One region of the Variovorax sp. J22R115 genome, then DNA from elsewhere that is predicted to be linked to it. Evidence: predicted binding sites of a transcription regulator. Region 1 holds the regulator's gene; each other region holds the start of a gene.
The links. Region 1 encodes FNR, which switches genes on or off when oxygen is low (the NO sensors DNR and NnrR bind a similar motif). Its sites were predicted from a motif close to TTGATNNNNATCAA; they were not measured.

Region 1 (9,775 bases):
ACATGTGTCCCTATGCGCGCTTCCAGAGCGCGATGTTCGATCGCGACACGCTGATCGTCAGCTACGACGCGGCTGTCGGCGAACCCCGCGGCGTGCCGGCGAAGGGACGCGCCGACAGCGCGCCCGCACTCGGCCACTGCGTCGACTGCAAGCTGTGCGTTCAGGTGTGCCCCACGGGCATCGACATCCGCAACGGCCTGCAGCAGGAATGCATCGGCTGCGGGCTCTGCGTCGATGCGTGCAACATCGTGATGAAGAAGACGGCGCAGCCGCCGGGCCTGATCCGCTACGCGACCCAGAACGGCATGGCCAACCGCTGGACGTCGCGCCAGGTTCTGCAGCGCGTGCTGCGGCCCCGCGTGCTGGTCTACGGTGCGCTGCTCGCGGCGTTGTCCATCGGCCTGTTCGCCAGTCTCGTGGCGCGCATGCCGCTGAAGGTCGACGTGGTGCGCGACCGCGCCGCGCTGGCGCGCATCGTCGACGGCGGCCAGATCGAGAACGTGTACCGCCTGCAGATCATGAACGCGACCGAAGAGATGCAGCGCTACCGCATCGAGGCCAGCGGCCTCGATCGCCTGGAGGTGGCCTCGGAGCAGCTCGTCGATGTCGCGCCTGCGGAATCGCGCTGGGTGGCGGTGCGCCTGCGGCTGCCCTTCGGCGCGGCGGCGGCCGGTTCGCACGAGGTGTATTTCGACGTCCACTCGGAGGACGGCCGGGGCCACGTGTCCGAGAAGGCCGTGTTCCTGGTTCCCCGATGAAGCCGCGCTCTCCCGAAGGATCGAAATGACCGACAGCAATCGCAAAGACGACGCAACCCCGTCCGGCCCGCCGTGGTGGCGCTTTCCCCTGGTGTGGATGGTGATAGGCGGGCCCGGCGTGGTCGTCGTCGCCAGCTTCGTCACGCTGTGGCTGGCGCTGGGCACGCCCGATCCGGTGGTGGACCCAGACTACTACCGCAAGGGCGTGGAGATCAACCGAACGCTGGTCGACAAGAGGCTGATGCCGGCGGTGGCCGGGCGAAATCACGCGGCCACGCCGGGGATCGACTTGGCAGTGCCAGCCAGGAACTGAGAGCGGGGCTCAGCAGCCCGGAGGATTGACGATGCGGTGTAGCGCATCGGGGTCGACGATGCGGACATTGCGCTGCTCGACCTCGACCAGGCCATCGGCCGCGAACTTCGACAAGGTGCGACTCACGGTCTCCAGCTTGAGCCCCAGATAGCTGCCGATTTCCTCACGCGTCATGCGCAGCACCAGTTCCGAACGCGAGAAGCCGCGCGCGTGCAGACGCTGCACCAGGTTCAGCAGGAAGGCGGCCAGACGTTCCTCGGCGCGCATGCTGCCCAGCAGCAGCATCACGCCTTGCTCGCGCACGATCTCGCGGCTCATGATCTGGTGCACGTGGCGCTGCAGCGCCGTGACTTCGCGTGATAGCTCCTCGATGCGGTCGAAGGGCATCGTGCACACCTCCGAATCCTCCAGCGCCACGGCGTCGCAGCTGTGGTGGCCGCTGACGATGCCGTCGAGACCGATGATCTCGCCCGCCATCTGGAAGCCGGTGACCTGCTCGCGCCCGTCCTCGCTCGCGAGGCGGGTCTTGAACACGCCGGTGCGGATGGCGTAGAGCGATGTGAAGTCCTCGCCATTGTGGAACAGCGTTTCGCGCCGCTTGACCTTGCGCCGCGTGGCGACGAGGTCATCGATGCGCTGCAGCTCGCTCGGACTGAGGCCCACCGGCATGCACAGCTCACGCAGATTGCAGTTGGAGCAGGCGACCTTTATGTGTTGAGGTGTCATGGATGCAGTCAGGGGTCGTGCGCGCATTGTCGGGCGGCGGGCGAGCGCCATGCTTGATGCAGATCAAGGTTTGCGGGCCGGGTCGGGGCCATAGTGGCTCATTGCCTGCAGTTTCCCACCGTTTTCCGCCGTACGCGATGCTCCCTGCCCCCGCTCCAGCCCGCACGCCGACCTTTGCGATGCCGTCGCCCTCCGCGCTGAGGCGTTTCGACATCCCCGGTCCGCGCTACACCTCCTACCCCACAGCCGACCGTTTTGTCGACGCCTTCGCCGCCGACACCTACGCGCAGGTGCTCGAGCAGCGCGGCGGGGCCGGCGCCGGTGCGCGTGCGCTCTCGCTGTACGTGCACATCCCGTTCTGCGAATCGCTCTGCTACTACTGCGCCTGCAACAAGATCGTGACCCGCCACAAGGGCAAGGGCCGCGAGTACCTGGACTACCTGGCGCGCGAGGTCTCGCTGCAGGTCGAAAAGCTGGGCCGCGGCGCCATGGTCCGCCAGCTGCACCTGGGCGGCGGCACGCCGACCTTCGTCGATGACGACGGCCTGCGCGAACTCATGGCGCTGCTGCGAGACAACTTCACGCTGACCGAGGACGGCGAGCATTCGATCGAGATCGATCCGCGCACCGTCGACCGCCAGCGGCTCGCGACGCTGGCCGAACTCGGCTTCAACCGCCTGAGCTTCGGCGTGCAGGATTTCGACCCCGAGGTGCAGCGTGCGGTGCACCGCATCCAGCCTGCCGGGCAGGTGTTCGACCTGATGCTGGATGCGCGCAGCCTCGGCTTCGACTCGGTCAACGTCGACCTGATCTACGGCCTGCCGCAGCAGAGCGCCGCGTCCTTCGACCGCACGCTGGAGCAGGTCTGCGCGCTGCGGCCCGACCGCATCGCGCTCTATGCCTACGCGCACCTGCCCGAACGCTTCAAGCCGCAGCGCCGCATCGCGACCGAATCGCTGCCCGACGCAGCGGCCAAGGTCGAGATGCTGTCGCGCTCGATCGCCGCGTTCACCGCGGCGGGTTATGTCTACATCGGCATGGACCACTTCGCGCTGCCGGACGACGCGCTCGCGGTGGCCAAGCGGCAGGGCAGGTTGCATCGCAATTTCCAGGGCTACAGCACGCAGCCGGACTGCGATCTGGTGGCGCTCGGCGTGTCGGCCATCGGCCGTGTCGGCGCCACCTACAGCCAGAACGCGAAGACGCTCGAGGAGTACTACGACTTGCTCGACCAGGGCCGGCTGCCCGTGGTGCGCGGCCTGGCGCTGTCGCGCGACGACGTGCTGCGGCGCGCGGTCATCATGGCGATCATGTGCCAGGGGAGGGTCGACTTCGAGGCCATCGGCGCGGCGCATCTGATCGACTTCCGGCATTTCTTCGCCGCCGAACTCGCGGCGCTCGATTTGCTCGCGGCCGAGGGCTTCGTGCGCATGAGCCAACGCGACATCGAAGTCACGCCGCTCGGGTGGTTCTTCGTGCGCGCGATCGCGATGGTGTTCGACCGCTACCTGCAGGCCGACCGCAAGACGCGCTTCTCGCGCATCGTCTGATCCCATGCAGGCGGCGCTGCTCGGTACCGCGTTCCTGATGGGCGTGGGCGGCGGCCCGCACTGCGTGGCCATGTGCGGGGCCGCATGCGAGGGAGTGGTCCGTATCGTGCGCGTCGTGCCCTCAGGTGGCGCCGCACCCATCGCGGCCGCGCAGCCCTCCGTGCCCGCGGGTGCGTGGTTCCACGTGGGGCGTGTACTCGGCTACGCCAGCGCAGGCGCCGTCGCGGCCGCTGCGGCCGAGGGCCTCGCGCTCGCCAGCGGGCAGGTCGCCGCGCTGCGCCCTGCGTGGATGCTGCTGCACGTGTTCGTGTTCGCTTGGGGACTGCTGCTCGCGGCGACCGGCCGGCAGCCGCTGTGGGCACGCTGGGCCGCAGGGCGCGCGCAGCGCTTGCCCGGCCGCAGCGCCCTCGGTGTGCTGGCGAGCGGGGCGCTGTGGGTCGCGATGCCCTGCGGCCTGCTGTACTCGGCACTGATGCTCGCTGCGCTGGCCAATGGGGTGCTCGCGGGCGCCGGCGTCATGGCGCTGTTCGCCGCAGGCAGTGCGCTGTCGCTGCTGCTCGCGCCCTACCTCTGGCGGCGCCTGTGCTCGGGGTCAGGCTGGGTGCCGCAGCACTGGGGCACGCGGCTCGCCGGTGCGCTGCTCGCCGCGATGGCCCTGCAGGCGGTGTGGATGGACCTGCAAGACCAGATCGCGATCTGGTGCCGTTGAGGCCTCTGCTTGATCGCGGTCAACACGACACGGGTCCATCTGTCCAACACTGGGTTCTTCCCATCAGGAGAGCCCATCATGTTCAAGAAGATCCTGGTCGCGACCGACGGCTCCGAACTGTCGGAGAAGGCCGTCGAGAGCGCCATCGGCCTGGCCCGGCACCATGGCGCCGAGCTGGTCGCCTTCACCGTGGCCCGACGGGAGCCCAAGAGCTACATGGACGGCGCAATGAACAACGTGGCCGCCGATGACACCGATCGACGGCGCCTCGAAAGGGCGCAGGCGCTGGTCGATGCCATCGGCGCGCGTGCCCTCGCGCGTGGCGTGTCCTGCCGTGCACTGGTGAGCCATTCCAGCCAGGTGGCGGACGCCATCATCGTGGCCGCCGAGAAACAGCAGAGCGAGTTGATCGTGATGGCTTCGCACGGCCGCAACGGGCTCGGTCGCCTGCTGCTCGGCAGCGAGACGCAGCACGTGCTGACCTACTCCTCATTGCCCGTGCTCGTGCTTCGGTAGCGCTGCGTCCCGGAACGCGTCCCAGTCGGAGGCTTAGAACTTGTAGGTCACCGACAGGTACGGAACGATCGGATTGACCTTGAGGCGCGACTCGCTCATGGCGACCGGCACGCCTGCCACCGTGGTCGTCAGTTTGGCCGTGGTCTTCAGCGGGATGTACGACACCGAGAAGGACATGCCCCAGTGCTGGTCGAACTGGTAGGCGGCGCCGAGATTGAACACCGGGGCGAAAGAGCTGTCGAGGTCAGCCGTGGTGGCCGACCTGCCGGCGGGAATGCCCACGCGGCTGGCCAGGGCGCCCTGCAAGCCGGGGGTGAGCTTCACGTCGCTGTACCAGACGTAGGTCGCGCCCAGGCCGACGAAGGGACGCAGCTTGGCGTCGCCTTCGAGGAAGTAGTACTTGGCCAGCAGCGTCGGACTCCATTGGCGTGCTTCACCGAGTTCGCCGATCGGGCCCAGCGTGCCGGTGCCCTGGAGCCTGAACTTCGGCGGAACGCCGATCACGCCTTCGACCGCCCAGTGGCTGTCGATGAAATACTGGGCGTTGAGGCCGAGCGTGTCGGAGCTGTCGACGCTGGCGCCGGAACCGGGCACGACGGCGGGGCGCGGCGCCGTGAAGGTCAGGGGTTCGCTCGAATCCTGGGGTGCGAAATGGAGCCAGCCGGCGCCGACTTGCCAGTCGCCAGCCTTTTGTGCCAGTGCGCTGCCCGATCCCAATGCGGCAACCGCGGCCAGCGCAAACAGTCTTGTCTTCATCATCAAAGTCTCATCAGTTCAGGTTAGGGGAGTCTTTAGGATACGGTACCGTTCATTTAGTTTGCCGCGCCCTGTCGCCTGTGCAACAAAGGCCGGCGAGTCGTGCATCGAAACCGAGCCAGTGCTCACTTTACCCCTCTGAGAGCCGAAGCTTGGCGAAGCCCAAGCTTCGGTGACCCACAATCGCCGCGTGCCGCACCTGCTCCTCGCCCGCCCGACCATCGTTCAGCGCGTAGTGCTTGCCCTGCTGGGCGCGTTCTTCCTGGTCTGGCTGGCGCTGCTGGCGTACATCTACATCGAGTTCCGACAGGCGCTCGCCGTGGACCAGGGCCTGAAGAAGCTGGGGCGGGCGCTCACGGCGGCGCTGGCGGAGGTCCGGGACGACGCCGAAGCCGGCGTGGTGATGACCGCCACGGCCACCCAGTTCCAGACCCTGCGCATCAGCGGCAACCCCGCCGGCAGCGTGCTGATGGAACTGCGCGACCGGCAGGGCGGATTGATCCACGCGTCGCCCGCGCTGGGCAGGCAAGTTCTGGACGGACGGCAGGGCGAGGTGATCGACCAGCAGATCGACGGCCAGACCTACTGGGTCTATCGACGTGACACCGGGCGCTGGTCGTTGCAGTTGGCGGAGCCCCGGATCACCGGCATGTGGATCCTCGAGCGCAATGCGGGGCGCGTGCTGCCGTACCTGCTGCTGGCCTTTCCGCTGATCCTGCTGCCGGTCTGGCTGGCGGTGAAGCTCGGGCTGCGCCCGTTGCAGCGGCTGGCCGATCGCATTGCCGAACGCGGCACGGCCGATCTCTCGCCCATCGGCATGGATCCGAAGTACGCGGAGCTCAAACCGCTCATCGCGGCACTGGAGCGCATGCTGGCCCAGCTCCGAGGCACGATGGAGCGTGAACGCGCCTTCGTGCATGACGCGGCCCACGAGCTCCGGACTCCGATGGCGGTCATCGCCGCCCAGGCGCATGCGCTTTCCGGCGCAGGCAGCAGCGAGGAGCGGGAGCGCGCGCAGGTGCACTTGGAACAGGCCATCGAGCGTGCCTCCCACCTGACGCAGCAATTGCTAGAACTCGCCTCGCTGGATGACGCGCATCAGCGGTTGCCGAAATCCGTCGACGTGGCGCAATGGGCGCGTCAGATCCTCGCCCAGGCGGCGCCGCGGGCACTGGCACGCGGCATCGAGTTGACGCTCGACGCGCCCGACAGCCTCGAAGCGCAGATCGATGTGCCCGCGTTCCAGTCGATCCTGGAGAACCTGTTGAACAACGCGATCCGCTACGTGCACGACGGTGCTCAGGTGGTGGTCACGCTGCGCAGCGATGACGAGCGCCTGACCCTGTCCGTCGAAGACGACGGACCCGGCATCGCCGAGTCGGACCACGAGCGCGTGTTCGAGCGCTTCCACCGCGGCGTGGGCCACGACACACCCGGCTCGGGGCTCGGGCTGGCGATCGTCAAGCAGGCGGTCTCGCGCATGGGTGGATGCGTCGCGGTGTCGCAGGGACTGGCCCGGCGCGGCGTCGGCTTCCACGTGTCGCTGGTCTTGGGCGGGGCCGGGTAGATCGAGCGGGCGTTAACATGATTCGAGCGGCGAACCCGCCGCCTGCCTGCCAACCGGACTCAACACTGGAGCGAACATGATTGGAAGATTCCTTGTCGTCGTCCTTGCCGCCACGCTGCTGGCAGCCTGCGCGAACACGGCGACGGTCAAGACCGACTTCGACCCCAAGGCCCAGTTCGGCAGCTTTCGCAGCTACAGCTGGATCACATCCGGAAGCGGCAGCGAATCCGTGATGCCCCAGAGCGTCGTCGCGGGCATCGACGCACGGCTGCAGGCCGCGGGATGGAAACGCGTCGCCGAAGGCGACGTGCATGTCGCGGCGCACGTGACCCGCGTGCAGGGCCAGACCTTCAACAACTTCTACAGTGGCATCGGCCACGACCTCAACTGGCTCGGCATCGGCAGCGGCTGGCCGGGCTACGCGACGATGTCGGTCGACAACTATGAAAAGGGCACGCTGGTGGTCGACATGTTCGACGCTCGCACCAAGCGGGCGGTCTGGCGCGGCAGCGCCAGCGGGGTCCTGCCCGACGATCCCTCGCGCGTGAACGCCGCGGTGCAATCGGCGCTCGACAGGCTGTTTGCCGGCTTCCCGCCGGGGGGCACGTCCTCGCGGTGAAGCTCAGGGGCCTCCAAACGCGTAGCGAAGCCCGCCGCTGAACAGCCAGTTCTTCCAGCCGGCCGTGCCGGTGTTTTGCTGCCAGGCGACGTCCGCATAGACGGAGAGTCGCTTGCTCACCATCCCGCTCACCCCACCGCCGACCTGCCAGCCGCTTCCGAACTTGCCGAGCTGGAAGTTGGTGGCTCCGATCACAACGGTCCCGGGGTCGCTCGCGCCATAGAGATAGTTCAGCTTGAGATAGGGCGTCACGCGCGTACCCGATCCCGTCTCGATCGGACGCGTCAGTCGCGCGCCGACACGCCAAACACTCTGGCGCTGGTTCCCAAGGCTGGTATTGATGCAGTCGGCATCCCTGAAGTCGTCGAACCGGACCTGCTGCCAGACGTACTGGAGTTGAGGCTCGATCTCGAAGCCCGTGGACGCGATGGGGAGGGCATAGCCGACCTCGGCCGAGGCCGCATAGGTGCGCCCGTCGGAGTTGGCGACATCGCCGCCGAAATAGGCCGCCGATGTTGTCCTGGACTTGAGATCGCCCGCGGACAGGATGAAGTCCGCGTACCAACCCTGGCGATCCAGGTAGGTCGCGATCGCCGACAGGGTGCGTGTATCGGCGTTCGTTTCGCTGGCGCCATCCAGGGGCGCGTCGGGAGACAGCTTCGACTTGCCAAGGCTCAGCGCGCCTCCCACTCGCCATACGCCCGCATCGTCCTTTCTGAGCAGCGCACTGCCGCCCACCTGGAAGGCGGTGTAGTCCTGCTTCGCATCGAAGCCGTAGTTGCCAAAGCTGAGGTTCGTCCGGTAGTCGAATGACGAGCCATAGATGCGGGCAAAGCCCTCGAACTGCCCAAGGGCGCCCATGCGCTCCGAATCGCGAACTTCACCCAGCCTTCGATGCAGGCTGTCCAGGTCCTGCAGGCCGGCATTGAGCATGGCACCCGGCATCGTCAGGTAGGAAGCGACCTGTGGCGCGACCAGTGGGCGTTCGAAGTCGGAGATGGTCTCGGGCTTGTCAACATCCGGGCGCGGAGGCGGCGGCAGAGGCGGCGGAGGCGGGTCAGGTGCGGGAGACGGCGGAGGCGGCTCAGGCGCGGGAACCGGGGGAGGCGGTGCCGGTGGGGGCGGAGGGGGGCCGGGCGGTGGTGGCGGCGGTGGCGGCTCCGGAATGCTGCTCCCAATCGGCCGCGTGAGCCGGTAGTCCCAAGCCAGCCGGATTCCCGACAAGACTCTGCGATGGCGCTGCCGCGCCGTTCTGCGAGCCCGGTCCAAAGGGGTAAAGCCTGTATTGGTAGGGTGTGCCGCCCGTCACGTACCCATGCTCCAGAAGGAAAGTGGTCGGTGTCGAACTTCCGGCGACCTGGATGATGGAGACGCCGGTGTCCGGCAAGACGTCGTCCACGCTTTCTGCGCCGAGCACGTTCCGCGTGACGCGGCTTCCCGCAACGCGATTGGCCACATCGATCAGGGCCTGACGGGTCGCCGGAGAAGGATCGATCAGCGTAGCGAAGTTGACCAGCGTGGCGCCGCTCGCATTGCCGCGCACGAGAAGCCGATCGGTGATCTGCGCCGAGATCGGGCCTTGAAGTCCTCATCGAGCAGCGCACCCATCAACAGCTTGCTTCCGACGCCGCCCTGGTAGTTGCCGGAAACGAGCAGCACATTGCCGAACTGCAGTCCTCCGGTCATGGCGATCACGCCTTTGTTCACCATCGAGCCATCCAACTGCACGATGGACGGCAGCGTGGCGTCCGGATAGGCAAAGCCCCTTCCGACCTAGACGTACCCATTGTTGGTGAGCGCACCGGTCAGCCGGCTGTCGTAGGCCGCGAGCGATGCCAGAGGTCCGACCGTGATGGTGTCTGCGATCAGCACTGCTCCCGCGTTGCCTGGCGCCCCGATGGCGAGCACCCCGGTGCTGACCGTGCTTGTCTTTGCCTCGGTCCTTCCGAGCAGCGTCCAGCGATCCCCGACCATGTCGAGGGCTCCGAAGCTGAGGAAGTCGTTGCGTGCCGAGCCGGCGCCCTGAAAAATGACGCGGCTCGTGCCGCCACCGAGAGCAGGCCCATCGAGCAAGGCGCCGGTCTGCATCGTCAGCTTGCCATTGCCCGTTTCGAACCAGACGGACGCGGTGCCCCCTCTGATCGTGCCGGCCGTCGTGATGTCGGCAGAGCCGTTTCGCGTGTGGACACCGTACGTCGCCCCGCTGATCAATGCGCCCGCCGTGTTGACGAGCTGACCGCCGGTGCTGAAGTCGACGCCGA
Region 2 (9,775 bases), on a different contig from region 1:
CGTCGATTGCCCGATGCCGAAGCTCCTGAGTTGGCTGGCGGCTTCATAGGCCAGCGTGCCCGAACGCGACACCACGCCGATGCGGCCTCTCTGGTGGATGTCGCTCGGCATGATGCCGATCTTGATTTCGTCCGGTGTGATGAGACCTGGGCAGTTCGGCCCGAGGAGAAGCGTCCGGCTGCCCTTGAGCCGCCCGAGCGTGCGGATCATGTCCCTGACCGGGATGCCCTCCGTGACGCAGATGACCAGATCCAGCTCGGCGTCGATCGCCTCGTCGATCGCAGCGGCGGCAAGGGCCGGCGGCGTGTAGATGACGGAGACGGTGGCGCCGGTCGCGGCCCGGGCGTCCCTCACCGTGGCGAAGACCGGAACGCCGTCGACGAACTCGCCGGCTTGGTCTGCGTCGACGCCCGCGACGAAGCACTTCCTGCCATTTCCGTAGGCGCGGCACAGGGTCGTGTGGAAGCGTCCCGTATCGCAAGCGATGCCCTGGGTCATGACCCTCGTGTGCTTGTTGACGAGAATCGACATCTCAGCTCTTTCTCCGACTCGCGGTCACGACCAGTTCCGCGGCCTCCGCCATGCCGTTGGCGTTCATGATCGGGAGGCCCGATTGCGCGAGGATGGATTGGCCGAGGCTTTCGCTGGTCCCTCTCATGTGCACCACCAGCGGCACTGCGAGCCGGACCTTGCGTATCGCGGCGATCACGCCGTGGGCCAGCACGTCGCATGATGTGACGCCGCCGAACATGCTCACAAGGATGGCACCCACCTTCGGATTGCCCGACATCAACTCGAATGCCTCGGACAGCTTCTCGTCGGTCGCTGCACCGCCCACGTCATGGAAGCTGGCCGGTGCTCCGCCATAGAACCGGATCATGTCCATCGTCGCCATCGTCGAACCGGGGCCGTTGACGACGCAGCCGATGTTGCCGTTCGACGCTTCGAATTCCGCAGGGTCTTCCTGCTCGCAGTCTCGCATCGCCGCGATGTCGGGCTGGCGGAACAGCGCGTTCGAGTCGAAATCGAAGCTGGCGTCGAGCGCGATCAAGCGGCCGTCGCGCGTCACCACGAGCGGATCGATCTCGAGACGCGACGCATCGCTGGCATCGAAGGCCTGGTAGAGCTTCCGCATGAGGACATTCGCCTCTGCGATCGATCTGCCCGCAAGGCCGATGCCCCGCGCAAGGGCGTCCGCCTCGGCGGCCTTCCATCCCGTGGCGGGATCGATCAGCAGCTTGTGGGCTGACTCCGACATGGAAGCAGGTTTCGATGCTGTCAATGCGACGCAACCGGACTCGCGGTCCACTGCCATGCGGAGGTAGAGCTTCTGCTCGATCTCGACGCCTTCCTCGACCAGCAGGCGTTTCACCACACGGCCCTCGGGGCCCGTCTGACGTGTCCTCAGCGCAGAGCCCAGCAAACCCTCCGCGAGCCGCCGGACGTCGGCAACCGACCATGCCTGCTTCACGCCGCCCGCCTTGCCCCGGCCCCGTGCATGCATCTGCGCCTTGACCACCCACGCCCTGCCACCGAGCCGGGTGGCAGCTTCCGCGGCCTCGTCGGCCGAAGCACACGGAAGGCCGCGCGGCGTGTCGACGCCATATTTCCGCAGCAGTTCCTTGGCCTGGTATTCGTGGATGGTCATGACCTTCCGGAACGGGCGACAGGCGGTCGCCGGACGGAAGGCTTCTGACACCGCGGATTCCTGAACTGTCACTACTGTCTCCTTGGAGTCGAACGTTGCTGCGGCCAAATCAATTGGGACTGGGACTAACGGTCAACTGTAGGAATCTGCAGAAATAATTGATAGTTAAAGAATTCTTTGCTGAGCATTACGCATGAGTTATGCATCACGGGTCATTGCGCTGCTCGATTGCAAATGAATCAGATCACGCGCTCTTCGCGCAATGCCTCGATCTGCGACTGGCTGTAGCCCAGTTGCGCAAGCACCTCCACCGTGTGCTCGCCGAGCAGCGGCGAGCGCTTCACCTGCGTCGGGCTGTCGGACATCTTGATCGGATTGCCCACCGTCAGGTAGCGGCCCCGCGTCGGATGGTCGACCTCCACGATGGTTCCGCTTTCGCGCAACGAAGCGTCTTCGGCGATTTCCTTCATCGACAGGATGGGTCCGCATGGAATGTCGTACGCGTTGAGGATCTCCATGGCCTCGAGCTTGTGCTTCGTCATGGTCCACTTCTCGATGCGCGCGAAGATGGGCTTGAGGTGCAGCAGCCGCGCCGCCGGCGTGGCATAGGCCTCGTCGGTGATCCAGCCCTCTTCGCCGATCACCTTGCACACGGCGGGCCACACCGCCGCCTGTGTGATGAAGTAGATGTAGGCGTTGGGGTCGGTCTCCCAGCCCTTGCACTTGAGGATCGAGCCCGGCTGGCCGCCGCCCGATGCATTGCCGGCCCGCGGCACGGCCTCGCCGAAGGTGCCGTCCGGATACTGCGGGTACTCGTGCATCGTCCCGGTGCGTTCGAGCCGCTGCTGGTCGCGCAGTTTGACCCGGCAGAGGTTCAGGACGGCATCCTGCATCGGTGCCAGCACCTTCTGTCCGCGTCCCGAGTTGTGCCGCTGGAGCAACGCCGCCAGGATGCCCAGCGCCAGGTGCAAGCCGGTGCCGCTGTCGCCGATCTGGGCGCCGGTGACCATCGGCGGGCCGTCGTCGAAGCCCGAGGTCGATGCCGAGCCGCCTGCGCACTGCGCCACGTTCTCGTACACCTTGCAGTCCTGGTACTTTCCAGGGCCGAAGCCCTTGACCGAGGCCACGACCATCCTCGGGTTGAGCTCATGAATGCGTTCCCAGGTGAAGCCCATCCGGTCGAGCGCGCCGGGTGCGAAGTTCTCCACCAGCACGTCGCAATGCTTGATCAGGGTTTCCAGCACTTCCCGACCCTTGGGCTTCTTGGTGTCGACCGTGATCGAGCGCTTGTTGTGGTTGAGCATCGTGAAATAGAGGCTGTCCACGTCCGGGATGTCGCGCAGCTGTCCGCGCGTTGCGTCGCCCTCCCCGGCGCGTTCGACCTTGATCACGTCGGCGCCGAACCAGGCCAGCAGCTGCGTGCAGGTCGGGCCCGACTGGACATGGGTGAAGTCAAGGATTCGATAGCCTTCCAGCGCTTTGCTCATACAGGGGTCTCCGGTCTCGATCTATGTGGGTTGCCTATTGATCCGCCGCCGCCAATCCTTCGAGTTCCGCCACGCGTTTGCGAAGCGCGCGCTCGTCTTGGAAGCGTTGGGTCTCGTCACGAATGACGGCAACGACCGCGCTCACCGCGCCATCGGGCGCGAAGAGCATGGCCACCGTGAAAGCGATGGACATCGAGCGTCCGTCCTTGTGTGTGGCCGGCACGCGCAGCAGGTCATTGCCGTACTTCGTGGTGCCAGTATCCATGGACTTGTGGTAGCCCTCCCAATGGCGCTGGCGCAGTCGCTCCGGCGTGATGAGATCGAGCGATCGGCCCAGGGCCTCGCTCTCGGTGTAGCCGAACATGCGCTCGGCGCCCGGATTCCACAGCGTGATGGCGCCGGTGGCGTCGGACGCGATGATCGCATCGCCGACAGCCGCGACGAGTGCCTGACAGTCGATGGCGGTGTTCATGGCGCTGGCTCCCTGTTCTCCGTGAGGCATCTTTTTCCGCTTCCTGGTCTTCCAACAAAAAGCGGCACCCATCGCGGGTGCCGCCCAAGGACACATCGACTTCGACGATGTGTCCCGGCGGTCACACCGCCTTCGCCGAGCGCAACTCGCTGATCTGCGAGGCGCTGTAGCCGAGTTCAGCCAGAACCTCCTCGGTGTGCTCGCCCAGCAGCGGCGAGGCCGTGATCTCGGGCTTGAGATCCGAGAACTTGATCGGGCTGCCCACGGTGTAGTAGCTGCCGCGTTCCTTGTGCGGCACTTCGACGATCGAGCCACTGGCGCGCAGCGACGGGTCGTGCAGGAGTTCCTTCATCGTCAGCACCGGCGCGCAGGGAATGTCGAACTTGCGCAGGATGTCGACCGCCTCGAACTTGGTCTTGTCGGCCAGCCATCCCTCGATGGTCGCGAAGATGTCGGTGATGTGAGGCTGGCGCGCCTTCGGCGTCATGTAGTCGGGGTCGGTCTTCCACTCGGGCTTGCCGATGGCATCGCAGATCGGCGCCCATGCATGGCCTTGCACGGTGAAGTAGATGTACGCGTTGGGATCGGTCTCCCAGCCCTTGCACTTCAGCACCCAGCCCGGCTGGCCGCCGCCGCCGGCATTGCCGCCGCGCGGCACCACGTCGCTGAAGGTCCCGTGGGGGTACTGCGGATACTCTTCCAGGAAGCCGAGCCGGTCCAGGCGCAGCTGATCGCGCATCTTCACGCGGCAGAGGTTCAGCACGGCGTCCTGCATCGCGCAGGCCACGCGCTGGCCCTTGCCGGTCTGCTCGCGGCCGATGATGGCGGTCAGGATGCCGATGGCGAGATGCATGCCGGTGTTGCTGTCGCCAAGGGCGGCGGCACTCACGGTCGGCGGGCCGTCCCAGAAGCCGGTGGTCGAGGCCGCGCCCCCCGCGCACTGTGCGACGTTCTCATAGACCTTCAGGTCGTCGTAGTGGTGGCCGTCGCTGAATCCCTTGACCGACGCGACGATCATCCTGGGATTGAGTTCCTGGATGCGCTCCCACGTGAAGCCCATGCGATCCAGCGCACCGGGGCCGAAGTTCTCCACCAACACGTCGGACTCGCGGATCAGCTTCTCCAGCACGAGCTTGCCTTCCTGCTGCTTGGTGTCCAGCGTCAACGAGCGCTTGTTGCTGTTGAGCATGGTGAAGTACAGCGCATCGACGTCGGGGATGTCGCGCAGCTGCGAGCGTGTGACATCGCCCGCGCCTGGGCGCTCGACCTTGATGACATCCGCACCGAACCAGGCGAGCATCTGGGTGCACGCCGGGCCGGCCTGCACGTGGGTGAAGTCGATGATCTTGATGTTGCTCAGTGGTTTGTTGTTGCTGCTCATGTTGACGATCTCCTGGGTTAACTTGCTTGAATCACTTCTTCTTTGCCGCGCTGGGGTTCAGGCTGGTGATGCGGCCGCTCTCGGTGCCGGCGGTCTCATCGATCACGGCATTGATCAGCGTCGGTCGTCCGGAAGCGATGGCCTCGGCCAGGCCCCGCTCCAATTCGTCCGCCGTGGTGGCGTGCACGCCGACACCGCCGAAGGCTTCCATCAACTTGTCGTAGCGCGCGTTCTTGACGAACACGGTCGGCGCCACGTCCGCCCCGCCGCTGGCGTTGACGTCGGTGCCCCTGTAGACACCGTTGTTGTTGAAGACGACGATGCAAACCGGCAGGTTGTAGCGGCAGATCGTTTCCACTTCCATGCCGCTGAAGCCGAAGGCGCTGTCCCCCTCGATGGCGATTACCGGCTTGCCGGTCACCACCGCCGCGGCGACGGCAAAGCCCATGCCGATGCCCATGATTCCCCAGGTGCCCACATCGAGACGCTTGCGGGGCTCGTACATGTCGACGATGCTGCGGGCAAAGTCCAGCGTGTTGGCACCCTCGTTGACGACGATGGCGTCGGGCCGCGCCTTCACCGCATCGCGGATCACGCTCAGCGCGCTCTGGAAGTTCATCGGCGAGGGCCGGGCTGCCAGGGTGACGGCCATCTTCGACAGGTTCTTGTCCTTGCGCTCGTCGATCGCAGCGGTCCATTCGGCCGGCGGCTTGGCCCAGCCGCTTCCCATGCCCGTCAGCAGCGCCGACACGCAGGAGCCGATGTCACCGATGACGGGTGCGGCAATGGCGACGTTGCTGTCGATTTCCGTCGGCGCGATGTCGATCTGGATGAACTGCTTCGGCCCGCCCCAGGTCTTGCCCTTGCCGTGCGACAGCAGCCAGTTGAGCCGCGCACCGATCAGCATCACGACGTCGGCTTCCTGCAGGACATAGGAACGCGCAGCCGCGGCGGATTGCGCATGCGTGTCAGGGAGCAGCCCCTTGGCCATCGACATCGGCAGGTAGGGGATGCCCGTCCGCTCGACCAGTGCGCGGATGTCGGCATCGGCCTGCGCGTAGGCGGCACCCTTGCCCAGCAGGATCAGGGGCTTCTTCGCCGTCTTGAGCAAATCGAGCGCACGCCGGACCGCGTCGGTTGCCGGAATCTGCCGGGGCGCCGGATCCACCACTCGGATCAATGACTTCTTGCCGGCTGCGGCCTCCATGGTCTGCGCGAACAGCTTCGCCGGCAGGTCGAGATAGACACCGCCCGGGCGACCCGACACCGCGGCGCGGATGGCCCGTGCGATGCCGACGCCGATGTCCTGGGCGTGCAGGACTCTGTAGGCGGCCTTGCACAGCGGCTTGGCAATCGCGAGCTGGTCCATTTCCTCGTAATCGCCCTGCTGCAGGTCGACGATCTCACGCTCGCTGGACCCGCTGATCAGGATCATCGGGAAGCAATTGGTGGTGGCATTGGCCAGCGCCGTCAGTCCGTTGAGGAAGCCTGGAGCGGACACCGTCAGGCAGATCCCTGGCTTCTGCGTGAGGAAGCCGGCTGCCGCCGCCGCATTGCCCGCATGTTGCTCATGGCGGAACGAGATCACCCGGATGCCTTCCGCCTGCGCCATGCGCGTCAGGTCGGTGATCGGGATACCGGGTAGTCCGAAGATCGTGTCGATGCCGTTCAGCTTGAGCGCATCGATGACCAGGTGAAACCCGTCGATCGTTGTCGGTTCTTCTTGTTCGTGCGAGGTTGCCGGCGGGTTGGCCAGGACAGCGGACATCTTGTCTCCTTGAGTTCGAAATACGGATCCGATCACTCGCACGCCGAGCCTCACCCCTGGAGGTTGCACAGCGGAAAACTCCGTGCGTCGTGGTCAGGACTATCATTCGGCGTCCCCGGTACGGCCGTTGACCTCGGTCAACTTTCGGGAAAACAGAACGCGGGGAAAACCCCACGAGAGCGAAGTGACCCTTCTTTCGAAACATCCAGAACAAAACGTCATTCGTGTACAGCTACGGCAGAACGTGCTGCTCAAGGATCTGAGCGATAGCGACCGCGCCGAGCTGGAGGCCCATCTCACCATCGTGGACGGCAACAAGGGCGAGTTCCTTCTCAATCAGGGCGTGCGCGAGATGGAGCAGTACTTCATCCTCGACGGCATCCTCAAGCGGGTCGTGAGCAATGCACAGGGCAAGGAAATGATCCTGCGCTTCGCCGACGAGCACGACATGGAAACCAGCTACGCCGCCTTCCGGCTGGGCACCCCCACGCCGTACGGCATCGTCTGCGTGACCAAGGCCCGTGTGGCGAGCCTGCCCTTGCAGGAATGGGTCGAATTCCTGAAGAAGCGCCCGCTCGCGAAGGAACTGTTCGAGTTCATGGTGATGCGAGGGATGAGCGAGATCATGGCGCACACCATCACCCTTCACCTGCTCGACGCACCCGGGCGCGTGCACCGGTTCATCCGCAAGCACGCGGAACTGATCGACCGCATCCCGAGCAAGGAACTGGCTTCGTACCTCAACCTCTCGGCCGAAACGCTGAGCCGGCTCAAGAAGCGCGGCAAGATCTGAGGCGCCGCGGCGCGCTCAGGTCTGCTTGGACGAGGCGAAGCGCCTGGTGCTCGACATCAGCTTGAGCTGGTTGTCGACATCGGTCACGCCGGCGACGTCCGCGGCGACGCTCTCCGCCTGCGTCCGCTCTTCATCGTCAAGGACGATGCCGCGCATCGTGATGCGCCCGCTGGTCGCCTCGACGGTGATGCTGATGGCACGCGTCGCCGGATGGTCTTTCAGCGCCACTTTCACGCGGGCCGCCAAGGCCATGCCCGAGAGAAGCGCCCGCGACTCGGCGGTTTCGGCAAACTCCGGACGGCGCACCAGAAGACTGATCTGCTCCACGCAGCTCTGCACCGAGATTCGATCGGTGTTGAGGACCAGGTCGTAGAGAAGCGGATCACCCCAGGTGACGCCGAACTGTTCGTGCATGCGCGATGCGTGAGCCTGGTCGCTGCGACGAATCTCGGCTTCGGCGAATTCGGCGTCATCGGTCTCGAGATCGCGCATCAACCATTCGACGCGCTTGCGCATCGAGCGGGTGATACGCACGGACACGATGTGCGGAACCGGGCGCAACAGGCAGGTTGCGCCCCACCCCCGCAGGACGACGTCGCCGCGGTCGGCGAGGTCGTACAGTTCTTCGGCCGTGTACAGGGCCACGCTGCGCTGGTCGGTGGTCAGCCGCTCGACCAGCCCTGCCTTGCCCTCGCGCAGGCGACCGATGAGGCTTTGCGGCACGTGCATCCGATTGGCCACGTGCTCGGCAATCTCGTGGCGCACGATCCTCAATCCCAGTGACTGCGCGAGCTCGACGGAAACGTCCTTGGCGAGCGAGCCCATCTCCTGTGTCATTGCGATGACTGGCATGTCGGCTCCCTGTTCAATCCAGCGGGCGCTCGGCGGCCAGCTCGTCCACCTTGATCGGCCTGATCAGCCCCCACGCCTTCGAGAGCAGGGGCCAGAACAGCAGCGCCAGTGCGAGGGTGGTGATGCCGCCGACCAGAGGGTTCGAGAACATGATCATGACGTCGCCCTGCGACACCAGCATCGCTTGCCGGAACGAGTCTTCGGCCTTGTCGCCGAGCACCAGCGCGAGCACGAGCGGCGCCAGCGGGAAGTCGAGTTTCTTGAACAGGTAGCCCACGATGCCGAAGCCCAGCATGAACCAGATGTCGAGCATCGCGTTGTGCACCGTGTAGGCGCCGATGGCACAGATGACGATGATGACCGGCGCGATGATCGAGAACGGGATGCGCAGGATGGATGCGAACAGAGGCACGGTGCTCAGGACCACGATGAGCCCGACGATGTTGCCCAGGTACATGCTGGCGATCAGGCCCCACACGAAGTCCTTCTGCTCGACGAAAAGCAGCGGTCCAGGTTGCAGACCCCAGATCAGCAACCCGCCCAGCAACACGGCAGCCGTTGGCGAACCGGGAATCCCCAGCGCCAGCATCGGCAGCAGCGCGCTGGTTCCGGCGGCGTGCGCCGCGGTCTCCGGCGCCACGACACCTTCCATCTCGCCGGTGCCGAACTTGGACCCTTTGCGCGACATCTTCTTCGCCAATCCGTAGCTCATGAACGAAGCTGGCGTGGCGCCACCCGGCGTGATGCCCATCCAGATGCCGACCAGGGCGCTGCGAAGGGAGGTGACCCAGTACTTCGGGAGCTGCTTCCAGGTCTCGAGCACGACCTTGGGGTCGATCTTGGCGGTCTTGCCGGAGAACTTCAGCCCTTCTTCCATCGACAACAGGATCTCGCCGATGCCGAACAGGCCGATCACGGCGATCAGGAAGTCGAAGCCGCGCATCAGCTCGGACTGCCCGAATGTGAGCCTCAACTGACCCGTCACGGTATCCATCCCGACACTGGCCAGCGCGAAGCCGAGCGCCATCGACGCCAGGATCTTGAAGGGCGATCCCTTTCCCATGCCGACGAAGCTGCAGAAGGTCAGGAGGTACACGGCGAAGAACTCGGGCGAGCCGAACTTGAGCGCGAACTTGGCCACCAGCGGCGCCATGAACGTGATCATCACCACCGCGAGGAAGGCACCCACGAACGACGAGGTGAATGCAGTCGTCAGGGCAGCGCCGGCGCGTCCATCCTGGGCCATCGGATAGCCGTCGAAGGTGGTCGCCACCGACCACGGCTCACCGGGGATGTTGAACAGGATCGAGGTGATGGCCCCACCGAACAATGCACCCCAGTAGATGCACGACAGCATGATGATGGCCGAGGTCG
Region 3 (9,775 bases), on a different contig from region 1:
AAGTGTCGACCTTGTCCGTGCCCCACGCGAAGAGGTCCGCGGCCGGCAGTTCGATGCCGTAGCGATCATTGAGGAGGTTGGCGACCTCCCTCAAGGTGGGCGGTGCCTGCACTGTCGCGTAGTACTTGGTCTGCGGATCGAAAAGGGTCGCGGTCCTGCCGTTGTAGACCAGCAGCTTGCGGTCGCCGCCATCGTCGGCCATGTCGGCATGAATGCCATTGGGCCGGCGTACTTTCAGTCGGGACGACCGGCCGACCTGCGCGAGTTGGTCGTTGTCGATTGAAGAACGCCCGGATCCACTGTCGCCGCAGGCGACGCAGCAGCCCGCTGACCTGGCGTAGGGCTCACAGCTTGCGCCGGTTTGCCTGCAGCCCCTGAAGCCGCAGGCGCTGCAGCCTGCTGAGCGCAGGAAATCAGTGCGATAGACGTTGCAGCCGCGGCCAGCCGCAAGGCCAAGGGTCCGGACATGAAGTTCATCGAAGCCCCTTCGAGTTGACAGTCGCCACGAAGAGCGGCCTCTCCAGACCATACGAGCTACCGATGTGGGGCGCAATTGCCCTCTGGTGCAATTGCATCGACACGCTATTTGCTGGCGATCGTCATCTCTCGGTCGTTCGCGGTGATGTCGAAGAGCGAAAGCAATTCTTGGCCGAGCACGGCATCTGTCGACTTGCGCCCGACCGGACCGACGAGCACTGTGGACACCGGCACCTTGAAGGGGCCGAAGGTCATCGGAACGCCCTCGATGCGGCGCCCGTCCACCACACCGGCAGCGGTCTGGATGCGGGCCGGCGCGCCGCCGATCAGGTTGGCCCGGGCAGCGAAGTTCTCGGTGACGGCAATGCCCGCCTGGACGGTCGCGCCTTTGTCGATCGCGAACTGGACCGGAAATCCGTTGACCGAGCCCTGAATCCAGAAGCGCCCGTCCTGGCCCACCGGCACGGTGATCTGCTTCGACCCATCGACCGCGATGAACTCGACTTTTCCCTTGGGCTGAAGCGTGTTGTCGACCAGGACACAGCCCTTGGGGGCGTTCTTGCCCTGGCCTGGCGGGACGTTCGTGTAGGTATTGCCGCATTTGAAGACGGGCTCCGCCCAGGCCGCCGACAGCGCGAGCGTCAGGCACAAGATCATGCCGGCGTGCATCGACGCGCCGCGCCACTTCCGCCTGCAACCGGACTTCTTCGACATGGCATCACCTCTCTCTATCCAGAGCGCTACTAGGCAAGCATGCATTTGATGACTACATTGCACAGGCGTCAAATCTCCGGTGCTGGCCTGGGGTTGAAGCACAACTTCCGAATGAGCTGCGTCACAGGAACATCGATGAAACGAATCACGATCGCTGTGCTGTTGCTGATGATCGCGGGCTGCACGGGCGGGCCGCCGATACAGTCATCGATCTGCACCATGCACCCTGGCAGCTTCCAATGCCAGGTCGAGCAATATCAGAATGCCGGGGGTTAGCGACAAGCCGCCTCAGCGCCACGCGGCGCCATGCACGGCGAGCAATCCGGAGCGTCCCGCGACCTCACCTTGAACCAGCAGGTGGCGCGGAAGATCGGACAGTTCGGTCGCTGCCGCGAGATCGCCGAGGGCGACCAGGCTATGGCCCTGCGCCTTCCAGCCTAGCAACAGACGCTCGAAGGCCGGCATGAGGTTCACGCCTTCAAGTTCGGCGTGCAGAGTGTAGACATGGTCCCTGTCCTTCATCGCGGGCTGCGGACCGCATGACTGAAGAAGCGTCTTCGGCGCCTGCCGACATACGGCGCCGTGTAGGCGAAGGATTGCCTGTCCGGGTACAGATTTCCGACGCCAAATGTAATTCCGAAGTAGTACAAGCCAACGAGTTGCGATGCCGCACCACACCAAACTCGAAAGGTCCATCGCTCGATGAAAGTCTTACTCGTAGGCAACTATGTGCCGGACGGCCAAGCCAGCATGCAGGCTTTCAGCCGCGTACTCGAGCGCGAACTTCCCAACCATGGCTGCGAGCTGCGCGTGGCCACGCCGCCGCGGCGCTTGCAGCGGGTGGCGCCGAATTCCCGCCTGTGGAAGTGGCTCGGGTATATCGACAAGTACGTCCTTTTCATCCCCAGCCTCGTCGTGCAGGCTCGTTGGGCAGACGTGGTGCACATCTGCGATCACTCCAACGGGATGTACGTGAAGTGGGTGAAAAGCAAGCCGACCGTCATTACCTGCCACGACGTCATTGCCGTCCAGGCAGCGAAAGGGATGGTCGCGGGGTGGAACGTCGCCTGGACTGGGCGCTTGTTCCAGCGCCTCATTGCCTCGGGCCTGGCAAAGGCTGACTTGATTGCGTGCGTCTCGAACGCGACCCAGCGCGCACTGCTGGGCCTGCAACTTGCGAACAACCAGCATGTGACGACGGTGCTCAACGGGTTGAACGACAACTTCTCGTTGTTGCGACCGGGCGAGGCCCAGCAGTTGATCGGTCGCCTCGGGCTGGCCGCGAGCGACCGCTATCTCATCCATGTCGGCATGGACTTGCCGCGAAAGAACCGCAAGGCGGTCGTGGAGACGTTCATCGCACTTCAGCGGCGGGCGGCCGAATCCGGTGCGGACCCCGTGGTCGATCGCCTGGTTCTCGTCGGCCCGCAGTTGTCTCCCGAACTGGCGCGCCTGGTATCGCAGCATGGCGTTGCGGACCGAATCACCGCCTTGCGAGACCTGTCGCATCAGGAATTGCGCGCGCTCTACGGCCGGGCCGCCGCCTTGCTGTTTCCGTCGCTCCAGGAAGGCTTCGGCTGGCCACTGATTGAAGCGCAGGCCTGTGGTTGCCCGGTGTTCACATCGGACCTCACACCCATGAATGAGATCGGAGGTTTGGGCGCGTGCTATGTGGATCCCCACGATCCCGAAGCCATGGCGCGTGCCATCGAGCAGGCGGCAGGGCGCTTTGACGAGATGCGCGCCTTGGGGTTGCTGAACGCCTCGCACTATTCGGCGAAGAAGATGGTCACGAACTACCTCGCTGCGTATCGCCGTGTGTTTGACGCCGGGCGATCTATTCCTGAAGGCCAGGGAGACGCACTTCAAGACCTGCCTTGACATCCCTCGAAGGCCAGGGCTTCCAGCCGTTCGATGAAGACGCGCTGCCCGGGGTGAATGCGCAGACGCGCCACTTCCGTCGTGAACCATGCCGCACGATCGGCCTCCGGAAAGGTCGTGAGCTTTCCGGAGCGGGGCGGCCATTCCACTTCCATGGTGTTCGAGACCATGTCCGCAGGGTCGCAGTCTCCCGGGAATGCCCAGGCTGAAATGATCTTGCCGCTGCGCAGGCGCGTCTCGCCAAGCGCGGCAAGCGGTGATCCGGGAGCGAAGCCGGTTTCCTCGGCGAACTCGCGCTTCGCCGCGTCGAGCGCGCTCTCGGTTTCGATCGCGTACTCGCCCTTGGGGAGGGACCAGGCGCCTTCATCCCGACGAGCCCAGAAAGGCCCGCCCGGGTGCACGAGCAGCACCTCCAGCAAGCCGCCGGTGCGGCGGTACATGAGCAGACCCGCGCTTCGCTTTGGCATGGGCGCATTGGATCATCATGCGCACGCCCAAGCGATCCCTTGATCTACGACAAGGTTGTCGGGTCCACGAGGTGAGAGGCTAGGGGAGCCATCCACCGGAGACTTGAATGACACACATGACCACCAGAATCATTCGCGAGGAGCACTCGGCTCTTTCGGCCATGCTTCGCTCGATCCTCCTGCTACTGGCCGAGCATCGTCGACAGGGCACATTGCCCGACTTTGCCGCCTTGCGAGCCATGCTCTTCTACGTCGACGAGTTTCCCGAAAAGCGGCATCACCGCAAGGAGTCCGAATTGCTGTTTCCGAAGCTACGGGCACGGACTCCCCTTTCGCGCGAATTGCTCGATCGGCTGGACGACGATCACGCGCGCGGAGAGCGAAGGATCCGCGAGGTCGAACATGCCTTGCTGGCGTTCGAGATGCTGGGCGAGGCGCGCAGGCAAGCGTTCGAACAGGCCGTCGAACGCTATGTCGACTTCTATTTTGCGCACATGGCATTGGAGGAGCGGGAGATCCTGCCCCTGGCCGAGAAGGTATTGACGCCGGACGACTGGCAGGATCTCGACGAGGCGTTCGGCGCCAACCGCGATCCGTTAACCGGCTGCGAACCAGAGCCGGACTATGACGCACTCTTCACGCGCATCGTCAACGCGGTGCCCGCACCGATCGGCCTGGGGGCGACGACGCATGTCTGACCGCGATCGTCATTGAATGGCCGCCTGGACCTTCGCCAGCTCGGTTCGATAGAGCTGGACGAGGGCCGGGTCATAGGACGCGGCAAACTTGTCCGCGACCGGCTTGGTCAACTCACGCATCTTGTTCAGGGTCGCCTGCGGCACGTCGTTGACGAGCATGCCCTTCGCTTCGAGTTCCTTGCGGGCGCCCGACGATGCCTCGCGACTGAGCTTGCGTTGATACGCGCCGGCTTCGGTCACCGCGTCCTGAATGATCTTCTGGTCGGCTGGCGAAAGCTTGTCCCAGACTTTCTTGCTGATCACCACCGGGTTGGCCGTGTACACGTGGTTGGTGACGCTCATGTACTTCTGCACCTCGTAGAACTTGCTGGTCAGCACGACGCTGAACGGGTTCTCCTGAGCGTCCATCGCCTTTGATTCGAGGGCGCCATACAACTCTGGGAAGGGCATCGGCACCGGATTCGTTCCGAGCGCGCCGAAGCTTTCGATGAACAGCGGATTCGGGATCACGCGCAGCTTCAGGCCCTTGAGGTCTTCGATGTTGACGATCGGCTTGCGGCTGTTGGTGAAGTTGCGGAAGCCCGTCTCCCAGAAGGCCAGGCCGACCAGGCCCTTCTCGGGCAGCTTGGCCATCAGTGCCTGGCCAAAGGGGCCTGCAAGAAGCGCATCGACCTGCTCGGCCTTGCTGAAGGAGAAGGGCACGTCCAGTAACGTGAACTCCTTGACCACCGCGCCCATGACGGTTGCGGAGGGCAGGGTGATGTCCTGCACGCCGCCCTGCACGGCGCTCAATTGCTGCTGCTCGCCGCCAACCGTTCCGCCGCCGAGTTCCTGCACCCGCATCTTGCCGCCGCTCTTGGCCGCGACGATCTCGCCCAGCTTCTGTGTCGCCAGCGAGATCGGATGGCCCGCCTGCACGACGTGGCCGAAGCGGATGATCTGCTCCTGGGTCTGCGCGGACGCGCCGGCAGAGGCTGCAACGAGTGCTACGAAGGTGAATAGGCTGCGAAGTTTCATGCGATGTCTCCTGTCTATGCGGGTAATGGGCTATCAGGCCGGTGGGCGCCGCTGGCGTCTCAGCTGACGTCGGCTGGCGTGGCCGAGTACGACAGCAAGAACCTGTCGCTGGTCTGGCCGGGCGCAGCGCCGAGCCGCACGAGCGACTGTTCGCTGAGGTCCGAACTCGTCAGCGCTTCGAGTACCGATGGGTCGTAGCCGAGGACGACGAAGACCCAGTCGGCCACCTGGTCGGAAGAGCCTCGGATCTTCTGCTCCGTCGTCTGGGCGATGGGCGGCGTCTCGTGCCTGAGGAGGTGCGCGCCCGTGAGGCCGGGCCGCGACACGAGTGTCGAGATCAGAGATGCGAGCGACGATCGAAGCTCATCGTCTCGCCCGGTGGCGGGCGAGAGGCGCACGGTCAGGGCCTGCCCCGCGACGCCGCCGCCGCGGGTCTCCAGCACGTGCGATTGGCATCGCACCATGTCCCGGTGGTGCGGCATCATCTTCGTCGACCATGGCGACGGCGCATTCAGGCGCTCGAGATAGGCCGGCGAGGACAGCGTTCCGTGCGCCTCCAGTTCATACATGACGAAGATGCCCTCGCCACCGCTCGCGCCCGTCCAGCGGGAGCCGCGGCGAAAGCCCGGGATCCCGAGCCGCTCCGGAAAATGCTCGTGGGAATGCCAGTCTTCGAACTCCGCCTTCATGGCGGGGTCCATCTCCCACCACATGGCCAGCGCTGCTCTTCCAAGTAAGGACATTGGATTCTGTGCCTCCGATTGAGTGGGGCGGATGATGTCAGAAAGTTGAAAGGCATTCAACTTTTCTATAGTATTCAAATTTTGAAAGCACAAGGCCAAGATTTCATGAGCGGAGCTCTCGAAAAATCGCTGGACATCCTCGAATACCTCACCGATTACCCCGACGGTGTCGCCCTCGTGCAGATCTCCACGGACCTGAACCAGTTGCGCAGCGGCTGTCACCGTGCGCTGCAGGAACTCATTCGCTACGGCTATGTGCGCCAGATGCCGCAGCGAGGCGACTACGCGCTCACCACCAAGATGGCGTCGATGGGACTCAGCTTCCTGAGCAAGTCAGGCGTTCTCGACATTGCCCAGCCGGTGATCGATCGACTGGCACAAGCCACCGGCGAGCTCGTGCGCCTCGCAATCGTGGATGGCGACCGGCTGACACTCGTCGCCAAGGCCCAGGGCGCGAAATCCGGCTTGCTGTATGACCCCGACATGGGCATCGACTTGAGACTGTCATGCAGCGCGGCAGGGCAGGCGTGGCTCATGACCTTGCCGGAAGACGTGGCGATCGAATACGTCTCGCGGCAGGGTATCGGCGAGCCGAAGGACTTCGGTCCCAATGCACCCACGAGCATGAAGGCGCTACTCAAGATCCTGGACGAGCATCGCAAGCGCCGCTTCAGCATCATCCAGGACGCCTATGCGCCCGGGATGAGTTCGATGGCCGCGCCCATCAAGCGCGCCAACGAATCCACGACGGGCGTCGTCATCATCGCCGGCCCCTCGGCCCGGCTCACCCTGAAGCGGATGATCCAGTTCGGCCCGGCACTTCTGGCTGCCGCGGAGGAACTCGTGGTGTCAGGCAATTCCTCTGCGCTGCTGAAGTCGGCCAACGTCGGCACCTGGGGCAACATCGTCACCAAACGGCGCGCCAAGACCGGCCGCTAGTCCGCTGCGCCGAACATCGCTTCGGGCAGGCCCTTCATACCGACATCCAGCGCCAGGAGTGCGCCTGCCAGCGGTTCATTGGCGAGGATCTCTGGCGCGATCATCTTGGTCGCCGTGGTGATGTAGAGGGTGCTCAGGTCCGGGCCGCCAAAGCACACGCACGTCGGGTTCGTCACCGGAAGCTCGATTACGCGATCGACCTTGCCGGTGGGCGTATAGCGGATCACGCGATGCCCGGCAAACACGGCATTCCAGACGCATCCGTCGCTGTCCACGCAGGCGCCGTCGGGCCTTCCTTTTTCGCTCGCGTAGTCGGCGAAGACCCGGCGATTGGACAGAACGCCATCGTCAGGATCGAGGTCGAACGCCCAGATCTTGAAACGCCGCGTGTCGGACATGTACAGCGTTCGATCATCGGGTGAGGTCGTGACCGAATTGGTCACGATGATGTCGTTGAACAGCCGGTGCACGGCGCCCGAAGGATCCACGCGATAGAAGCTTCCGAGTGGCTCCTGGATGGCCGCGTCCATGGTGCCGATCCACAGGCGGCCGCGCCGGTCGCAGCGGCCGTCGTTCAATCGCGTGCGCTTGTCGGCGGATTCCACTTCGACGAGCCGGTTCAAGGTCGAAGTCGCGGGTTCGAACCGATGAAGACTGTTGTCGAGTCCGACGACAAACCCGCCTTCGCGATGCAACGCAAGACTACCCGCGAAGGTGCTCTCGAACGGATGGACTTCATGCTTTCCGGTGCGTTCGTCGAATGACTGGAGCCTGGGCCGCTCGATGTCGATCCACCAGACCTTGTCGGTGCGCGGACACCACAACGGTGTCTCACCCAACTGGTCACGGGCATTGATGACGACGCGGACGGTGCTTGACAAGGTGGGGGCTCCGTAGCTGGGGGAGGGCGCAGTATCGGTTCGCTTGACAGGGGCCATGTTCCTCAGGGGTCCGATCTGCCTCATCGACCTGCCGGATGGCCGCTACACAGTCGAGGCTGAACCTCAGGGGAAGAAGCGGCAAACCCGCACGGTCGCCGTCGGCGGAGGACATCGTTCCGTCGAGTTCCGGTTCTAGGCTGATCTCCGCCAAGCGGGATGTCTAGATCAATGCCCGCAATCGGCGCTGGGCGCGGTCGAGTCCGACGACCAAGCGATTCTCGATACTTTCCGCCTCCGTGATTCGCTCGTCGAGCCATGCTGCATCCGTGCATCCGGCTTGGGACATCTTTTGCATCATGACGCCGATGAGGGCGTTTTGATCCGTGATCAACCCATCCCAGAGGTCAATATCCGCCTGGGCGCCTTGTATTTCCACATAGCTGGCCGTCATCGTTGTCTCCTGCGCGCTTGGCTGCATAGGCGTAGCGGCGTCAGTTTGCGAAAAGGCAGGAGGCCAACCTTTCGTTGGCCTCCTGTCAGGTCCAGTTAACGAGGATTGTCTAAACCACGTTGAAGCGGCCAAGGTTCATCACCTTGGTCCACGCAGAGACAAAGTCCTTCACGAACTTCTCCTGCGCGTCCGAACTGCCGTAGACCTCGGCCAGAGCGCGCAGCACTGAATTGGAGCCGATGGCCAGGTCCACGCGCGTCGCGCTGCCCATGCGCTCGCCCGACTTGCGGTCAACTCCCTCGTACACGTTGTTCTCGCCGGGCACGGCCTTCCAGGTCGTGTTCAGGTCAAGCAGGCGGACGAAGAACTCGTTGGTCAGCGCGTGCTCCTTCTGGCTGAAGATGCCGTGCTTGGTGGCGCCGACGTTGGCGCCCAACGCGCGCATGCCGCCCACCAGCACCGTCATCTCGGGCGCCGTCAGCGTCAGCAGTTGGGCCTTGTCGATCAGCAGCGCGTCGGCGGGAATCGCATAGTCCTTCTTGAGGTAGTTGCGGAAGCCGTCAGCCACCGGCTCGAGCACCTTCATGGCCTCCACGTCGGTTTGCTCCTGCGACGCATCCATGCGGCCGGGGGTGAAGGGCACCGTCACGCTATGACCTGCGTTCTTGGCGCCTTGCTCAACGCCGGCGCAGCCGGCCAGCACGATCAGGTCGGCCATCGAGATCTTCTTGCCGCCGGATTGCGCCTTGTTGAATTCGCCCTGGATGCCTCCCAGCGTCTGGAGCACCTTGGCCAGCCTGGCCGGCTCGTTGACTTCCCAGTCCTTCTGTGGCGCCAGGCGGATGCGGCCGCCGTCGGCGCCGCCGCGCATGTCGGAGCCGCGGTAGGTGGAGGCCGACGCCCAGCCCGTCAGCACGAGGTCCGAGACCGACAGGCCCGAGGCCAGGATCTTGGCCTTGAGAGCCGCGGCATCCTTGTCGTCGATCAGGGGATGATCGACCTTCGGGATCGGGTCCTGCCAGATCAGCTCTTCGCTCGGCACTTCCGGGCCCAGGTAGCGCGAGCGCGGACCCATGTCGCGGTGGGTCAGCTTGAACCAGGCGCGCGAGAAGGCGTCGGCGAACTGGTCGGGGTTCTCGAGGAAGCGCCGGGAGATCTTTTCGTAGGCTGGGTCGAAGCGCAGCGAGAGGTCGGTGGTCAGCATGGTCGGCAGCCGCTTCTTCGACTGGTCGTGCGCATGCGGAATGTCAGCTGGTGCGTTCTTGGCCTGCCACTGTCCAGCACCAGCCGGGCTCTTGACCGCCTCCCATTCGAACTTGAACAGGTTCTCGAAGAAGAGGTTGGTCCACTTCGTCGGCTGCTGGGTCCAGGTGACTTCCAGGCCGCTACCGATCGCGTCCCCAGCCATGCCGCTGGCGTGGGTGCTCTTCCAGCCCATGCCCATTTCTTCCAGATCATTCGCTTCAGGTGCTGAGCCGACGAGCGTCGCCGGACCCGCGCCGTGGGT

Region 2: oxc (oxalyl-CoA decarboxylase) is a predicted target of FNR. The motif match lies at 6,884-6,897, and genes of this name have one in related genera.
Region 3: QTI04_RS11455 (hemerythrin domain-containing protein) is a predicted target of FNR. The motif match lies at 3,579-3,592, and genes of this name have one in related genera.

What each region holds. Positions count from the first base shown of each region.
Region 1 covers NZ_JASZYM010000018.1:116,464-126,238, forward strand. Annotated here, with positions in the region: gene ccoG (cytochrome c oxidase accessory protein CcoG) at 1-758, shown strand, start outside; gene QTI04_RS27875 (FixH family protein) at 784-1,071, shown strand; gene fnr (fumarate/nitrate reduction transcriptional regulator Fnr) at 1,081-1,797, opposite strand; gene hemN (oxygen-independent coproporphyrinogen III oxidase) at 1,977-3,347, shown strand; gene QTI04_RS27890 (sulfite exporter TauE/SafE family protein) at 3,352-4,056, shown strand; gene QTI04_RS27895 (universal stress protein) at 4,135-4,572, shown strand; gene QTI04_RS27900 (OmpW family protein) at 4,606-5,328, opposite strand; gene QTI04_RS27905 (HAMP domain-containing sensor histidine kinase) at 5,501-6,895, shown strand; gene QTI04_RS27910 (DUF4136 domain-containing protein) at 6,972-7,514, shown strand; gene QTI04_RS27915 (autotransporter outer membrane beta-barrel domain-containing protein) at 7,518-8,693, opposite strand; gene QTI04_RS27920 (hypothetical protein) at 8,599-9,057, opposite strand; gene QTI04_RS27925 (hypothetical protein) at 9,009-9,224, opposite strand; gene QTI04_RS27930 (hypothetical protein) at 9,288-9,775, opposite strand, start outside.
Region 2 covers NZ_JASZYM010000007.1:161,028-170,802, forward strand. Annotated here, with positions in the region: gene sucD (succinate--CoA ligase subunit alpha) at 1-531, opposite strand, end outside; gene sucC (ADP-forming succinate--CoA ligase subunit beta) at 533-1,648, opposite strand; gene frc (formyl-CoA transferase) at 1,888-3,135, opposite strand; gene QTI04_RS14255 (PAS domain S-box protein) at 3,170-3,607, opposite strand; gene frc (formyl-CoA transferase) at 3,729-4,988, opposite strand; gene oxc (oxalyl-CoA decarboxylase) at 5,020-6,756, opposite strand; gene QTI04_RS14270 (Crp/Fnr family transcriptional regulator) at 6,941-7,549, shown strand; gene QTI04_RS14275 (cytidylate kinase family protein) at 7,565-8,401, opposite strand; gene QTI04_RS14280 (tripartite tricarboxylate transporter permease) at 8,415-9,775, opposite strand, start outside.
Region 3 covers NZ_JASZYM010000005.1:339,978-349,752, forward strand. Annotated here, with positions in the region: gene QTI04_RS11425 (DUF2092 domain-containing protein) at 1-529, opposite strand, end outside; gene QTI04_RS11430 (TIGR02281 family clan AA aspartic protease) at 583-1,191, opposite strand; gene QTI04_RS11435 (hypothetical protein) at 1,327-1,467, shown strand; gene QTI04_RS11440 (hypothetical protein) at 1,480-1,713, opposite strand; gene QTI04_RS11445 (glycosyltransferase family 1 protein) at 1,942-3,072, shown strand; gene QTI04_RS11450 (NUDIX domain-containing protein) at 3,057-3,539, opposite strand; gene QTI04_RS11455 (hemerythrin domain-containing protein) at 3,647-4,237, shown strand; gene QTI04_RS11460 (TRAP transporter substrate-binding protein) at 4,247-5,254, opposite strand; gene QTI04_RS11465 (hypothetical protein) at 5,314-5,943, opposite strand; gene QTI04_RS11470 (IclR family transcriptional regulator) at 6,103-6,936, shown strand; gene QTI04_RS11475 (SMP-30/gluconolactonase/LRE family protein) at 6,933-7,817, opposite strand; gene QTI04_RS11480 (hypothetical protein) at 8,038-8,268, opposite strand; gene katG (catalase/peroxidase HPI) at 8,378-9,775, opposite strand, start outside.